Regions from separate parts of the Shewanella sp. SM20 genome, predicted to be linked through region 1. Evidence: riboswitches for the same ligand, from Rfam matches in the RefSeq annotation. Region 1 holds a riboswitch; the other holds the start of a gene.
What was found. A riboswitch is a leader RNA that binds a small molecule or an ion and turns the genes downstream of it on or off. The one in region 1 is predicted to bind thiamine pyrophosphate.

Region 1 (10,950 bases):
TGGTACGATGCCAGCGGTTTTACTATCGAAGATGAAGCGACCAGCTGGAAATCGGTGAAATTACACGGTAAACAGCAATTGCAAGTCGGCGCTGTTGCACCTAATGCCCAAGTGGTTAAATTTGATGTATACGTGCGTGAAACCTTTTCAAACTAAGCTTGAGTTTACTTCTGTTTAGTTTATTCCGTGTTTAATTGATTTTTTGATATTAAACCCGTTTTAAAAAGGCTTACTTCTTTTAAGGAGTAAGCCTTTTTATTCTTTTTACATCAACGTTCAATGACCTTAAGGTCATTCAAATGTTATTAGCTTTCGTCTTTTTGACATTGAAAGTTGCGATAAATTACCCATTTTTAAGCAAAAAGGTTTACGGCAAGATGAAATCCGGACTTTAGTCCTAAATATATTCAGTGATTGAGCACTACTATCAGCATATTACCACATGAGGATAGAAAGATGACTGCTCATATTAATGCTCAACCTACTGATTTTGCTGAAACTGTTATTATGCCGGGTGATCCACTACGTGCTAAATATATCGCTGAAACCTATCTCACCGATGCCGTAGAAGTCACGAATGTTCGCAATATGCTTGGTTACACAGGCTTTTACCAAGGACAACGCATTTCCGTTATGGGGCATGGTATGGGTATTTCATCTATGGTGCTCTATGGCCATGAGCTGATTAATTATTTTGGCGTGAAACGCATTATTCGTATTGGCAGTTTAGGTGCAACACAAAAACATGTACAAATGCGAGATGTCATTTTAGCCCAAGCCGCAGGTACGGATTCACCTACTAACGCTAAGCGTAGTAGCGGCTACCAAATGGCGACTTCTGCGACCTTTTCTTTATTGCATAAAGCTTATACAACAGCGAATGAGAAAGGTATTAGTGTAAAAGTTGGTAATATCTTTAGTGGTGATCTTTATTACGATCCTGACGAAGATATGATCCCCGCACTTGAACGTTTTGGGGTATTAGGTATTGATATGGAAGTGGCGGGGCTTTATGGATTGTCACACCAACAAGGTATCGAATCATTAGCCATTTTAACGGTATCGGATCATTGTTTAACCGGTGAAGAAACTACGGCCGAAGAACGCCAACTCTCTTTTAATAATATGATCGAGCTCGCGTTAGAAACCGCCCTCAATTAGGTTTAAAGCCATCCTTTGAACCCTTAGCATTTCACTTATGGAATGACATAATGAATAATAAAATTACTTTAACAGCCATCAGTTTTCTCGCCAATTTTATTATGGCGGGCTTTGCGACCCAATTTGGGATGTTGATTGAACCCATAGCTGAGAAATTTGCCGCTAATGTTAACGAAGTTGCATCAATTTTTTCATTGCTTAATGGCGGTGCACTCGCGGGAACGATTGCAGCATTTTTCTTTATTGAAAAAATGGGTATCAAAAGAATGACCTTGATAAGTTACAGTCTGGTTGCTCTTTCTGCTCTGGCTTTACATCTAACCAGTTCCCTACAAGTTGTGATGGTAGCAATGACCTTAATTGGTTTTTGTGGCGGTATCGGTCTATGTATTGCTGGTACGATTGTGGTGTCTGTGTGGCAAGAGAAATTACAAAGCACAATGTTAGTGGTGCAAGATGCAACGTTTAATATTGCAGGCGTTATTTTTCCATTGATAACGACTTATGCATTAACAAATTCATTATCATGGAGTTATAGCTATTTAGCCGTAGGTTTAGTGGCGTTCGGTACAGTCATTATTACCTTGTTCACTCATTTCTCTATTTGCGAGCAATCTTCTACAACACAAGAGAAACAACAGTCTGAATGGAATCTCGGTATTATTAGTGGAGGTATTGGTTTATTTTTAGGAATGTTGGCTTTATATACTTTTTTAACTTGGGCACCTTTATTTGTAAAACAAAAATTTGATATTCCGTTTGAAGATGCCGGTAATATTATTACCCAGTATTGGTCCGCTGCGCTAATTGGGGCGTTAATTTCGACTGTGATTGTGACTCGTGTAAAAATTCACCATTTCTTAGTCGGTATTATTGCTTTAGCTATGGTGATCACCGCTGCCATTGTCAGTACCAATAATCTTAATTGGATAGCTTATTTAACCTATGGTTACGGTTTTGTGTGTGCCGCGCTTTATAATGCATTTATTGCTTATGGCGTGTCTTTTGTAAAAAAAGCCAGCAGCAAAAATGTGTCATATATTCTTATTAGCGGAAGTGCTGGGGCGATGTTTAGCCCAGCCATCAGTTCTTTCTTTGAACGTATTATCGGATTACAAACAGTGATGTATGTGATACCTCTGCTTTACGCAGCGATATTTATGCTATTGATCGTTTCAAGTCGGATGAAATCGGCTATGGAACAACACTCTCCATCGGTAAGTTAATTTACCTGTGCATCCATCCCACACTCGGTTGTTAAATTAAGTCGAGTGTGGGTTATGTTGAAAGCGGTTATATACCTGCTTCAACAAATTTCTTGAGTGCGTTGAGATCACAAATCCGAATGCCATCTTTTTTCCGCTCAATTAAGCCTCGTTCCTCAAGATTTTGTAGCGCCCGACGGTAGACTCGGTCGGTAGTACCAAATCGTTCAGCCTCTAAATAGCGTTTACTAAAGCCATCTACGGGCAAGTCATTTAAGTATTCATGGTAAATATCAAATGCCACGTTATAACTGATGGGATAGAGCAGTCGTCGAGTAAAAATATCCACTGTGTCTTGGTAGTCAATCGCAATTGCACTAGCGAAAAATAGCGCGAGTTGAGGATGCTGACCGAGGCAATGTTGTAGTTTTTCAGCGCTAATCAACATGATTTCTAAGGGTTCACTGGCAATAATGTCTAGTTGACAGTGGTACTGGGTGAAGAACTCCATTTCGCCAAACAGTTGTGAATCACAATCAATAGTACCTAATTGAAAACACCGACCATTTCTTGCGGTATGGCCGAGCGATACTCGACCTTGCTTTACCAATACAAGTGATGCCATCGCTTCCCCCTGCGTCATGAGGTGAGCGCCTTTTTTGAGCATTTTTATTTCGCTGATGCAGCTAAGTACAACCGCTTCAATAAGTGGATAGTCTTGCTCCCATCGCTGGCTATAACGTCCTTTCGATAAAGGTTTTAGCTGCATCGACTATTGTCCTCTTACTGTGTTCGAAATTGCGACCTTCTATAGCATTATCATAATAGGCGGTCAAATGGACGAAAGGATTTAGGCGGCTACTAAAGATATTTTCATCATACGGACTGAAGGGCAGTGGTTTTCGCGACATTTAATTGAATCGCAGAGATAAGAGTGCCCACTTTTTATTTCCGTCATGTATACTAGGCACCGCCAAGGGGTGTTTGTTGTGCATTAATGTTACTCTGATTTTAACGTTAACGGCTGCAAACTGAGATGTCATCTGACGAACCCTTAGAACCTGATCCGGCTAATACCGGCGTAGGAATGGGCCAATCAACAGCACACTTCTGAATCGCTTATTCGTTGCCGGATCTCAAACATTATATTTGAGGTCCTATGTCAAACCGTAAAACGTCAAACCATCAATCTCCATTTTCAACCGTATTGCCAAGCTTATTTTTAGCCCGAGCGCCGCTGGCGTTAGCCATCGCTGCAGCGCTGAGCACCCCTGTTTTTGCACAAACCGACGCTATTGACAGACCCGATCCCAGCACTGAGATGGAAGTCATGGTGGTGACGGCGGATTTTCGCAGTTCAAGCTTAGAAAAAATGCCCTCCAGCATTACCGTTATCGACAGTCAAAAAATTCAAGATGAAAGTGCGCAACACTTTGAAGATTTGCTTAATTCTATCGCCAATTTTAACTGGTCAGGTGGAAGCTCTCGGCCGAAATATTTTCAAATTCGCGGTGTAGGGGAGCAGGAGCAATACCAAGGCGCACCTAATTCTTCCGTGGGTTACATCATAGATGATATCGATTTATCCGGTATTGGCATGGTGTCGAGCATGTACGATTTACAGCAGGTCGAAGTGCTTCGTGGACCGCAGGGGACGCGTTATGGCGCGAATGCCTTAGCGGGATTGATTTATCTGAAGAGTAACGATCCAACTGATGTGTTTGAGCATGGCGGCGAAGTGTCGTTAGGCGATGATGATTTACGCACTTTTAGTGGTTTCAGTTCTGGCCCATTAACGGATTCTGGCAAGCTGCTTTATCGTGTGTCAATGCAGCAACATCAGCAAAATGGTTACCACGATAACTTGTATTTAGACCGTGATGATACCAATGGTCGCGATGAATTCAGCGGCCGCGCTAAGCTGCGCTGGTATGCGACAGATGATTTGCAGTTTGATTTAACTGTGCTGCATGCCGATTTTGATAATGGCTATGATGTCTGGAGTTTAACCAATTCACCAACCCAGACAACATCGGATCAACCGGGTGTTGATAGCCAGCGCACCACAGGCGCGGGTTTTAAAGCGACCTATTCCGGCGCAGAAAACTTCGAATTAACTTCGTTAACCTCTTTTGCGAATACCGATCACCATTACAGTTACGATGGCGATTGGTCGAACCCTGAGTATTGGGCTGGGAAGCAATGTGATATTTATGATGCCGATTGGAATTCAATAGGAAAGTTGCCTTGTGTGTATGATGCAACATGGTCAAAAGTTGGTGAAAGAAAAACGTTTACTCAAGAATTACGTCTTACTTCAAATGATGCAGGGAAAATATTTAACGAATCGACTGATTGGTTATTTGGCGTTTATTTTTCTAATTTGCAGGAAGACAACAGTCTGGTTGATTATGCAAAATATAGTAACGGTGGTTTGAATCCTAGCTTTAAAGAAAGAACTAAATATCTGGATTCAATATATGATGCGAAAAATTATGCGATATTTGGTCAACTCGATATCGATATGAGTCATGATTATTTACTGTCTCTTGGATTGAGATTAGAAAATCGCTCGAGTGATTATAGTGATACAAATCTGGATGCTTTTTCGCCCTCTGAAACTATGTGGGGTGGTCATCTCGCATTGAGTAAAGCACTGAGTGAACAGCATAATGCTTACATTCGCGTTGCCAGAGGATATAAAGCGGGTGGTTTTAATATGACACTTCCCGCTGATTTCAGTGATAAAAAAGAGTTTAATACGGAAACTTTATATAACTATGAATTAGGTCTTAAATCTGCATGGTTATCTGGCGCTCTTAGTACGAATGTTGCTATTTTTTATATGGATAGACAAGACCAGCAAGTATCTGCATCTAAACAAAATCCTGAAGATATAAGTGAGTTTATTCTTTTTGTAGATAATGCTGGAAGTTCAAAAAACTATGGTCTTGAAATTGATGCTAATTGGTACATCGATAGTAATTGGCATTTATATTCTAGCCTTGGCTATTTAAATACAGCCTATGGTGATTATCAGTATGAGGTGGGTGAAGATAAGTTTGTGGATTTAACTGGCCGCGATCTGGCCCATTCTCCACACGTTACCTACAGCCTTGGCGGGACTTATCGTGCTAATTCGGGTTGGTTTGCTAACCTGAATCTTAGCGGTAAGAGTGAATTCTATTATTCAGACAGCAATGAATCCCGCTCTGAACCCTACACTATCGTCAATGCTCGCGTAGGTTATGAGGCGAGCGCATGGTCGGCATATTTGTGGGGACGCAATCTGTTTAATGAAGAATACGGTGTACGTGGCTTTTATTTTGGCAATGAGCCAGATAACGGTTGGGCGGAAAAGCAATATATTCGTTACGGCGATCCGCGTCAGATTGGCGTAACCTTTAACGTTAAGTTTATGTAATAGCTCATTTTAAAGTGAGTATAATCATTTAAGTGTTAACTGAACTGTAGCCCAGTATTTGGGCTACAGCCTTACTTTAGAATATCAAGGAATTAAAATGAAACTGACCGCAGAAATTAGCATGTATCCCTTTAATGAAAATTACCTCGATCCTATCAAGTGGTTTATTGGCCGCGTGGATAGTTATCCCAATATCGAGCGCGTGACTAATGCGATGGCAACTCAAGTGTGCGGCGATTATTTAGATGTGATGACTATGCTAGCGACCGAGATGCAAGCGGCCCATGAGAAATGGGGCAAGGCAGTATTTGTGTGTAAGTTTATCGGTGGTGAGCTGAATTTAGCCCACAGCGAATAATGATTGACCGCCATGTAAGCGACAAATAGGCAATGAGAACAACACTATGACAGATTTATGGTTAACCTTGGTCGAGAGCGTTAATACGGCCTTTGGTGAAGTCCATGTGATGACCGTATGGGAAGCCCTCGCGGTATTGTTGGCGATGGCATATTTACTGCTGGCGATGAAGGCCAGTGTGTGGTGCTGGGCGGCGGCCTTTGCCAGTACCGCCATTTACACTGTGTTGTTTTGGAAGGTGTCGCTACTGATGGAGTCTGTGCTTAACGTCTATTACATGGCGATGGCGCTCTATGGATATTGGCTCTGGACCCAAGGTGGTGATAAGCATCAAGGAGTAAAAGTGACCACTTGGCCATTGAAAACCCATTTAAAGTTGATCGCAGCGACGGGTGTGATTTCGCTTTTGGTTGGTCACGGTATGGCGACATATACCCAAGCCGCATTCCCGTATCTAGATGCGGCGACAACCTGTTTCGCCGTGATGACGACTTATTTAGTGGCAAAAAAGGTACTTGAGAATTGGCTTTATTGGGTAGTTATCGACATAGTGTCGATTTACCTTTATCTCAGCAAAGGCTTGATGCTGACATCCTTGTTATTCGTGCTTTATGTGGGTCTGGCGGTCGTGGGGTATTTCCTGTGGCGAACCGCGTTAGCCGACGCCCGTGAAGCTAATACCTTGAAGTTACTCAGTTAATGCTCGATATAAACGTCTCGATGCAGCGCTCAGCAGGCGAGCCATTCAAAGCACTTTACCCCATACTCAAAAGTGCAGGGCTAGTTAACGTGTTAAGTATTCATGAGCTTGCGGGCGGCTTAAGTAATCACAACTATAAAATCACTACGCCCACAGGCAGTTATGTGCTGCGGGTGAATGCGGATGCGGCGGACAGTTTTTGCAACCGCCAGCAGGAGCGTTTTTACTGGCAGCAATTGGCTCAAGCTAAACTTGCTCCTGAACTGTTGTGGGTGAGCGAAGATGAGCGTTATTACCTCAGTGATTTTATTGAAAGTGATTATATTGAAAGTGACGATATTGAAAACGAAGGCTTAATTCACTGGCCAGCGTTAGAGCGCCAAACGAGTGCTGCTGATTTTGTGCTGGGGCAATCGGCGTTTAATTATTTACAGTATCCGGCAGCAGAACAAGAAACGCATCCCAACCAAGCCCATTGTTTGCTATTGGCGTTATTGCTGCAATTACGCGATCTGCCTACAGGGCCTTATGCTATTAGTATCACTGAGCAGTGGCAGGAATATCACCAGCAAATGCTTGCCTATCAGGCTTCTGCAACATTTAGTGAGCCAGTATTAAGGCGTGTTGTGTCATTGAAGCAGGGTAGTGATATTGGTGATAGCAATACTCACGATTGGAACGAGCGGATGGCTAAGCTGCTTGCAATTCAAATTGAAATCAAACATTGGTGTGATGAGTTAGCAGCCTGCATAATCAAGCCACAGTTTTGCCATCGCGATCTTAATCCCCATAATTTGTTACTTAAAAATAACCGCTTGTGTTGTATCGATTTTGAGTATGCGACGGCGTCGCATCCACTGTGTGAGTTGGCTGTAGTGTTAGCGACCCATGCGTTAACGCCCTATCAGCAAAGTGTGTTGGTGAAACAGTATCTGAGTGGACACCCTTATGTTACTGCACAAGCCGTAACGGCAGTGCCTGCCGCTATTGACATGTATTGGGTATTTGCTTGTTACTGGGCATTATTGATGGCAGCGCAAACAGAACCCAGTCGTAGCGCCGACTACCTTGCTTGGTTTGATTGCTTCTGGCCGCTGATCACCCCCAAATAGTCATTATTGCGTGTGCTTAGTTTCCATCTGATGATAATGGCTCATTCCCTTATGGCATTGACCGCGCTATGGTGGGACATGCGGGTAGAACATACTGAAAACCTTTATTAGACAAACTTGTTTGATATAAAAAGCAACTTTATATAGTCTCAAGCGTCTTATTAGCAACAATTCTAGGATGGATTATTCAGTATGAAAAAAGGCGTGATGCTACTTGTGTGTCTCTTAGGCTTAAGCGCCTGCTCCACTAAATTCAGTTACCATTTCCTCGACTGGGCCATCGGCTGGGAGCAAGAGGATTATGTTACCTTAGATAAATCTCAGCAAAAGGCATTTGATGCCCTCATTGAAAAATTTGTCATTTGGCACCAATCCAAAGAGTTAGCTCATTATGTGGTGCAATTGACCGAAGTCGAAGGCCTCATAAAAACCAATACGTTAACGCCAGTGCTATGGGCAGATCATGTGAATATTGCTAAGCGGCATTGGTTTCGATTGTTTGAGTTCGCCTTGCCCGAGCTTCTACCTATCATAATGTCTTTGTCCGATGAACAGGTGAAGCAGATCCTCACAAAATTACGGGAGGAAGAGCAGGAGCTCGTTAAAGAATTTGCGGGAAAAACCCCTGAACAGTTACAAAAAGATGCCGATGAAAACCTTCAAACCCAATTTGATGATTGGCTTGGAAGTGTAACTGCGGAGCAAAAAGTACTTATTAACCAATATAATCAACAGCGTTTATCTACCTTAGATATGTGGCTTGAGTACAGGCACGAATGGTTACGCCAGTTTGAGGTTGCACTGGGTCAGCGCGCTGATAAAGCATTATTAACCGAGCGTTTAACCTTGCTGATGACGCAGCCCGATGAGCTTAAGTCAGAGCAACATAAAGTGTTTTTACGTAAAAATACTGAGGCATTTGGGACTTTGCTGTTGGCGATGAATGCGAGCTTATCGGAGCAGCAGTCTAAGCATTTTTATAAAAAGTTAGGTGGACTCATTCAAGATCTCAAGGAACTGAATCAGGAAGCGATTGAAAAAGAAGCCTAGGCCATGAAAGATTTATTGCCTTGCTAGGGTCTATTCCTGCAAGCCAATAAATCAGCCTACTAACTACTACTAATTGAGACCTTATGCCACTCGTATCCCTTTATCAGAAACTACTCAATATGAGCCGCTATTTCGAAGGCTTAGCACCATTAGCCCTTAGGATTTACCTTGCACCTGTGTTAATGCAAGCAGGCTATAACAAGCTCGCTCACTTTGAAGATACGGTTGCTTGGTTTGCCAATCCCGATTGGGGCTTAGGTCTGCCAATGCCGGCGGTAATGGCAGGATTGGCGGCGGGAACCGAGTTCTTTGGCGCTATCTTATTACTGCTTGGGCTCGCGACGCGACTGATTTCTATCCCTTTGATGGTCACTATGTTGGTCGCCGCATTCACTGTGCATTGGCCAAATGGTTGGTTAGCGATTGCCGATGGTAGTTCTTGGCTTGCGAATGACAGAGTGCTTGAGGCAGGGGATAAACTGATAAAAGCCAAAGAGTTATTGCAGGAGCACGGTAACTATGACTGGCTGACCAGTTCAGGTAATTTTGCTGTGCTTAATAATGGTATTGAGTTTGCGATCACCTATTTTATTATGTTGTTGGCACTTTTTACCTTAGGCGGTGGTCGTTACACTAGCCTAGATTATTTCATCGCTAAGCGCTGTAGGATTAAGTAAGTCTTTCTCAAGCGGGCTCAATTGTTAACTGCATCGGATTTTCAAGCGCATTTAATTTTGAAGCCCACTCGATGGTAAGTGCACTCAACAAGTTAAATCCCACTCAAGCGGTGGGATTTTTTTATGCCTCTTTGTCAGCAATTTGCTATGCTTGAGCGCAATTTATATCGAACTAGGATAAGAACTTGGACGCTATTGAACTTTTACTCACTCGCCAATCAACTCCACGATTAACTGCTCCTGCTCCAGATGCGAGTCAATTAAAAATCATCTTAGATGCTGCCATTCGTGTGCCAGATCATGGCGCCCTAGCACCATGGGAATTTATTATTTCCGTAGGAAAAGGGTTAGATACCTTGGCAGATATCTTTGTTGAGGCAGCGAAAGCGAGCGGCGCCGACGAGGATTTTGTCAATAAAGCTAAGGGCATGCCAATGCGTGCGCCTATGGTGATTACTGTCGTGGCGAAAACGCAGCAACATCCCAAAGTCCCCGTACTTGAACAGCTTATTGCAGCGGGTTGTGCGACCATGGCGATGCAGCAGGCTGCCTTCGCCTTAGGTTTAGGTGCCGTGTGGCGTACAGGGGATTTTGCCTTTGATGCGAATGTAAATGTTGCTTTAGGTCTTGAGCCACACGATCAAATCGTCGGCTTTTTGTATGTGGGTACGCCAGCCGTTACTGCTCCCAAGAAACCGCAAAAGGACGGCAGTCAGTACGTCCGTTATTTATAAATCCGCCTCTATTTTTAGTGGAGAAATTCTATGCAAGTTGCGCGTACTCCTAGACTCATCCTGCGGCAGTTAACCCCAGCCGACGCTTCTTTTATGTTAGTCTTGCTCAACAGCCAAGGCTTTATAGAGAATATCGGGGATAGAGGAGTACGCACACTTGTGCAGGCTAAGGATTATATCGTCAATGGACCGATGAAAAGTTATGCCGAGTGCGGCTTTGGTTTTTATGCTGTAGTGCTCGCCGAGAATGGATTCACCATTGGCATCTGCGGTTTAATTAAACGGCCGACACTGGACAATGTCGATATAGGTTATGCTTTTTTGCCGCAATATTGGGGCAAGGGCTATGCATTCGAAGCCGCGAAAGCCGCTTTTGACTTAGGTAAAAGTTTAGGTATTGAGCGTATTGTCGCGATTGTTAGCCGTCATAATAGTGCTTCAAAAGCTTTGCTGAACAAACTTGGATTACACTTTGAGCGTTGTTTGCAGCTCAGCCCAGATGATGCGCCTGTTGAATTGTTTAGTTAAC
Region 2 (6,163 bases), on a different contig from region 1:
TGGCAGGAGGCGCGTAAGATGCTGCGCCAGAGCCCCTATCTTAAAACGGCTGCACGAGTCAGTTTGCCGCCACTTATGCCTGAATCCGCCTTTATATTGCGGCGTAATCAGCAAGAAGGGGGCTTGTGTACCGCAGAATGTATTATTGCGCTTTGGCGGCACTGTGGCAGAGCAGAACAAGCGACGGTATTAGCGTCGCTGTTTACTGAATTGAATAGCCGTACTTGATTGCGATGTTCGAGAGAACGTTTGAGGAAGTGCATGAATAGATAATTAACGACTTTTAGCTTTGACCCATAGATAAATCACCATCTGTTAAGTCATAGTCATTTAAATCAGAGCCAGTTAAATCACCATCAGTTAAATCATAATCATTTAAATAACAGTCAGATATATACACAGAAAGTGGCTCATGGCACCGCCGAGCACAAATAAATGCCAAATGGCATGGTTGAATGGAATGCGTTTACCGACGTAGAACACCACTCCTAAGGTGTAAAATAACCCGCCTAAGATTAATAGATTAAAGCCTACCTCTGACATCGCCGCCGTTAAATCGCCCATCACAGTGACACATAGCCAACCCATAGCGAGATACAAGACTAAGCTTAACTTTTTGAATTTGTGAATAAACAGTGTCTTAAATAGGATCCCACCAATTGCAAGCGACCAAATGGCCGTTAAAATCACTATCGACTGCGTGCCTTGTAAGCTTATCAGCATCAAAGGTGTGTAAGTCCCTGCAATTAAACAGTAAATAGCGCAGTGATCGGCGATCTTCAGTTTATGTTTCCAGCCTGAATGGCTAACGCTGTGATATAACGTCGAGCATAGGAAAAGCACTATGATGCTCGCACCATAAATGGTTACGCCCGTAAGTTGAATTGGCGTTAGGTGATCTTGACCTTTAAGCAGCATGAGGACCAATGCCACAATCCCCGCAATGACACCTAGGCCATGGGATACACTGTTAGCGATCTCTTCTTTGATACTATATGGTCCAGATTTTACCAGGTTTTTAACTGTGTTTGGCTGTTCGGTAACACTTTGACTCGACATGGTAGATACACACTCGTAAACGATAATGACTGAGTCTATCAGTTAGAAAAATAAATCACCATATTTAAGCGTACACTTGTAAGCTTAAATTTATGGTTGGCTTCTATTTTTCATCTTTTAGATTTTTAACGCCGTCTTGCACTCCCATCAGTGCATCGCATTGATGATGCTACTCGCTTCAAGACGTGAGATTTAACATTCAATTTAGCGCGATTGTGATCTCAATTCCCAGCCTTATTTGTCTCAATTGACAAGTGTCTTATCAAGCATTGGCGTAAGCACTGCGCTTGTCGCGTGTTGTATTCGCGTTGAACTTTACCCTGTTTGCCTCCTCTAATCTGCGTTGGGCACTCGCAAGTAAATGCAATCATTGGATAATTTGCTTTCAATATTCAGCAACTCGATATTGGATTGATATTGGATTTGAGTGTAATCGTTCCACGTTAAGCATCATTGAAATCAATGGATACTATACAAAACCTAAGGATGGATTTTGCCTTTTCAACATCAACCCAAGGCCGCGCATTTATTGACAGCATCTCCTACAGCGATAGCGATTGGAGATGATGTCGATAGTGCTTTGCTGATTTCGGTCACATCGCCAGAAGGTGAGACTTTTATCGCCTTTGATCATCAGCTCGGTGAACTGGATGCTGCTCAAACGCCTGTTTTTACCACTAATGCGGAGCCATTAGCGTTCAATAGCGGTGCAGGCTTTTTAGTCACTGAGCATGACACCCAAGCTATAGACCAAGAGCAAGCCCAAGATTTGGTACTGCAAGAAATCCGTGCTGAAAATCAAGATCAAGATAAATTGGTTTCTGAATCTGAATCTGAATCTGAATCCAAACCTGAACTGTCTAGGACGATACAAACTAGTGCTCAGGGATTGGGTACGGGATCAGTTTTGCGTGCTCGTCAGCCGTATATCAAAGAATTAAGTCTGTTATTTTTTGTGTTCTTAGTGCATGCGTGTTTATTTTTACTTATCTGCATGTTGTGGCGCCCGCAGTTAAATCCCTTTGGATTGAAGGAAATAGAAAGCCGTGGTCCTAAAGTGACAGCGATCAAGGCTTACTTTATTTATGCTCCCGCGGTAGAGAAAGCCGAAACCTCGGAGTCCAAAACTGAGATCAAGGCCGAGGATAAGACTGAAGCGACAAGTTCTGTTACGCCTACAATTGTTCCCACACCTCAAACTCAAGTGAAGCCTCTGCCAATACTTGAAAAGGTCATGCCTGAAACAATAGCACCCGAAAAGGCCGTCTCTGAAAAAGTAGAGTCGGAAAAAGTGAACCCAGATACGGTTAAACCGAACATCACTCAATCGAGCCAATCTCAATCAAAGAAAACTCAATCAATTGCCCCAAGTGATGAACAACCCACTGAAACGATGGCAACAAAACCAACGAATACGTTGGATACCTCAGAATTAAAGCCGCAGCTTGGCGCTAAGAGCTCGCCTGCAGCAGAAGGTGAGAGCACAATAGCGACAAGCTCAAGCATGAGTTTATTCACGCAGCAATATTTTGAACGTCAGCGCGAGCAAGCGCTCGATGATCTCGTCATTGAACAGGCCGATAAGTTCACCCGGAAATCGAATATGAGTGAAATGAGCCCAGAGATGGAGGTGCTATTTGTCCCTAATGCTGATGATTTCGGTGGCACAACGAGTCTAGATTTACCCTTAGACCCAAATCGTATTGTGCGTAAAGGGGATACTTGTTATCGCGTGGTACAAGTCGGCACTCAAGTTAATCCTTACGCCGAAAATTTAGGCTTCTCATTTGACTGCAGTGGCAAAAAAATCAATCAAGCTATTGATGATGCCATTCAATCTCAATTAAATAAAATGATGCTCAAACCCCATAAATAGTGACTTTCTTTTATGATCTATTTTCATGCTAGTTATAACTTTTTAGTTTTATTTAATTTAATCAATTAAAAACAATGAATTATGAATCTTTATTTTGGATTGGTAGTTAAGGTTTTTAATTGCTTTTTTCCTTGTTTGTTGCTGCCGCTTCTGTCTATACTGCGCACTCATCTTGTCGGAGTGCCTCTTGGCTGAGACCGTTTATTCGGGATCCGTTGAACCTGATCAGGTTAAAACCTGCGAAGGAAACAAGCGTAATAACACATATTAAATCGCCAAAATAGACGGCTTGAACACCTGTTAACTCAGCAGTGTTTTAAGCCTTAATGTTGAGATTTAATTGTTATTGAGCAGGGTAACTCAATTTTTGAAGCCAGTGTTGGCCACAAAAATTGATTGCCATGCCCAGCTATCAACAACTCAATTCTCCAGACAAGCAACTCCATTTTTTAACGTGAGATTGCTTATGTCCAGTTCAAACCCAGCTGTAGCTGCCAATGCTATAGAAATCACAGCGCCAGAATCGACAATCCCTAATAAATCGACAGTGGCTAATAAATCGGCTGAGTCTAGTCAATCAATCGTGCCTAAGGCGCCGAGTCGCCGCGAAACCCGTGCGCAGGCCCAAGCCTTTATTGATACGTTAGCGCCACTGCAACATCCTAATTCACAAAAGATTTACCTCGAAGGCTCTAGTGCCGATATTCGCGTTGGCATGCGACAAATTATGCAGACGGATACGCTGGTGGGCGGTACAGATGATGCGCCTATCATGGAAAAAAATCCGCCAATCCGCGTGTATGATTGCGCCGGACCTTATTCCGATCCTGAGGCCGACATCAATGTGCGCCTCGGCCTTGGTAAATTAAGACAAAACTGGATCCTAGCCCGCAACGATACAGAGCAATTACCCTGCGCTACATCGGATTTTACCCAACAAAGGCTCGCCGATGACGGTTTAGACCATCTGCGTTTTGAGGCAGGTTCGAGTGCGATTGTCCGCCCACGCAGAGCGCTGCAGGGCAAACGCGTCAGTCAATTACACTATGCCCGTCAAGGGATTATCACTCCCGAAATGGAATATGTGGCGATCCGTGAGAATATGGCACTTGCGCAAGTACAGGATGAAATCCTCAATCGTAAAGCCAAGGGCGAAGCCTTTGGTGCCTTAGTTGGTGAACCGATTACCGCCGAATTTGTCCGCGCCGAAGTTGCCCGTGGCCGCGCGATAATTCCGCTGAATATTAACCATCCCGAAGCCGAACCTATGATCATCGGGCGTAACTTTCTGGTGAAAGTGAATGCCAATATTGGTAATTCTGCGGTGACCTCTTCCATCGAGGAAGAAGTGGAAAAGCTCGTTTGGTCTACCCGTTGGGGCGCAGATACTGTCATGGATTTATCCACGGGTCGTTATATTCACGAGACCCGTGAGTGGATCATCCGTAACTCACCGGTGCCCATCGGCACTGTGCCGATTTATCAAGCGCTGGAGAAAGTGAACGGCGTGGCAGAGGATTTAACCTGGGAAGTGTTCCGCGATACCTTGATTGAACAATCTGAGCAAGGTGTTGATTACTTTACGATTCATGCTGGTGTACTGCTACGTTATGTGCCGATGACGGCTAAACGCGTTACTGGGATCGTTTCCCGCGGCGGTTCAATCATGGCCAAATGGTGCTTGAGCCATCATAAGGAAAACTTCCTCTACAGCCATTTTCGTGAGATCTGTGAGCTTTGCGTTGCCTACGATGTATCCCTGTCTTTAGGTGATGGTATGCGTCCAGGCTCAATTGCCGACGCCAATGATGCCGCCCAGTTTGCAGAGCTTGAAACCTTAGGTGAGCTAGTCAAAATCGCATGGGAATACGACGTACAAACCATTATCGAAGGGCCGGGACATATCCCGATGCAGCTCATTAAAGAGAACATGGACAAGCAGTTAGCTCACTGCGATGAAGCGCCGTTTTACACGCTTGGCCCGCAAATCACCGATATCGCCCCTGGGTATGATCATTTCACCTCCGGCATAGGCGCGGCCATGATCGCTTGGTACGGCTGCGCTATGTTGTGTTATGTCACGCCAAAAGAACACTTAGGATTACCGAATAAACAAGATGTTAAGCAAGGTTTGATTGCTTATAAGATTGCTGCCCACGCCGCCGATGTGGCCAAAGGTCATCCGAGTGCGCAAATTCGTGACAATGCGCTGGCAAAGGCGCGGTTCGAATTCCGCTGGGAAGATCAATATAATTTAGGACTCGATCCTGAAACCGCGCGTGCTTATCACGATGAATCTTTACCGCAGGAATCCGCTAAAGTCGCGCATTTTTGCTCTATGTGCGGCCCTAAATTTTGTTCGATGAAAATCACCCAAGATGTACGTGCCTATGCCGCTGGCTTAGAGGCGGCACAAGCGAAAGCGGAGCAAGTTGAAGCGGCTGCCCAAGCCATGCAAGTCACAATCAAGACGCCGCAGGAGTTGGAAGCGGCAATGGCGCTAAAATCGGCAGAATTTACCGCCTCGGGCGCCGAGCTTTATCAGGTGATAGACAAGCAGGTAAAAGACAAGCTTGTCGCCGAAGCTGAGGAAGCCTAATTATGCTGGGTATTCATGGGGATAATGCGTCCATGAATACCGCTCGCCCCGCGATTGTTTGGACTATAGCCGGTTCAGACAGTGGCGGTGGTGCCGGTATTCAGGCGGACTTAGCGACAATTCAAGATTTAGGGTGTCACGGTTGCAGCGTGATCACCACAGTGACGGCGCAAAGCTCAGTGGCGGTCACTTTAGTCGAACCCGTATCGGCGGCGATGTTAATGGCGCAGCTGACGACTTTACTTTCCGATTTGCCGCCCAAAGCGATTAAAATCGGTTTACTGGCGGATCAATCTCAAGTCGCATTATTGGCAGATTGGCTGGCGAGTTTTAAAAGCCACTATCCAACCGTGCCTGTGATTGTCGATCCTGTGATGGTCGCCAGTTGTGGCGATGCATTAGCAGTAGATAACTGTCAGGATATAAAAAATACGGCCAAATCAGCCTTAGATTTTAATCCTTTCAAAGGCTTAATCGAACTTATCACGCCCAATGTGCTTGAACTTGGGCGGTTAACTCACAGTGATGTTTCAACGAAAGCACAATTCGCTGCTGCAGCACAGGCTTTATCCCAGAGTTTAGATTGCAGTGTGCTCGCTAAAGGGGGCGATGTGAGTGGTAGCACTGAT

Region 2: linked by a shared signal. The riboswitch ahead of thiC (phosphomethylpyrimidine synthase ThiC) and the one ahead of L5M18_RS19850 (TonB-dependent receptor) in region 1 are both predicted to bind thiamine pyrophosphate.

Annotation. Positions count from the first base shown of each region.
Region 1 covers NZ_JAKKRK010000061.1:12,200-23,149, reverse strand. The annotation lists gene L5M18_RS19870 (YcfL family protein) at 1-156, shown strand, start outside; gene deoD (purine-nucleoside phosphorylase) at 457-1,161, shown strand; gene tsgA (MFS transporter TsgA) at 1,212-2,387, shown strand; gene L5M18_RS19855 (Crp/Fnr family transcriptional regulator) at 2,455-3,135, opposite strand; TPP riboswitch at 3,333-3,471, shown strand; gene L5M18_RS19850 (TonB-dependent receptor) at 3,526-5,790, shown strand; gene L5M18_RS19845 (hypothetical protein) at 5,888-6,148, shown strand; gene pnuC (nicotinamide riboside transporter PnuC) at 6,195-6,848, shown strand; gene L5M18_RS19835 (phosphotransferase) at 6,848-7,960, shown strand; gene L5M18_RS19830 (DUF6279 family lipoprotein) at 8,153-9,010, shown strand; gene L5M18_RS19825 (DoxX family protein) at 9,094-9,687, shown strand; gene L5M18_RS19820 (NAD(P)H nitroreductase) at 9,873-10,421, shown strand; gene L5M18_RS19815 (GNAT family N-acetyltransferase) at 10,452-10,949, shown strand.
Region 2 covers NZ_JAKKRK010000036.1:5,425-11,587, forward strand. The annotation lists gene L5M18_RS15170 (tRNA-uridine aminocarboxypropyltransferase) at 1-228, shown strand, start outside; gene trhA (PAQR family membrane homeostasis protein TrhA) at 376-1,059, opposite strand; gene L5M18_RS15180 (hypothetical protein) at 1,553-2,935, shown strand; TPP riboswitch at 3,102-3,200, shown strand; gene thiC (phosphomethylpyrimidine synthase ThiC) at 3,402-5,534, shown strand; gene L5M18_RS15190 (bifunctional hydroxymethylpyrimidine kinase/phosphomethylpyrimidine kinase) at 5,537-6,163, shown strand, end outside.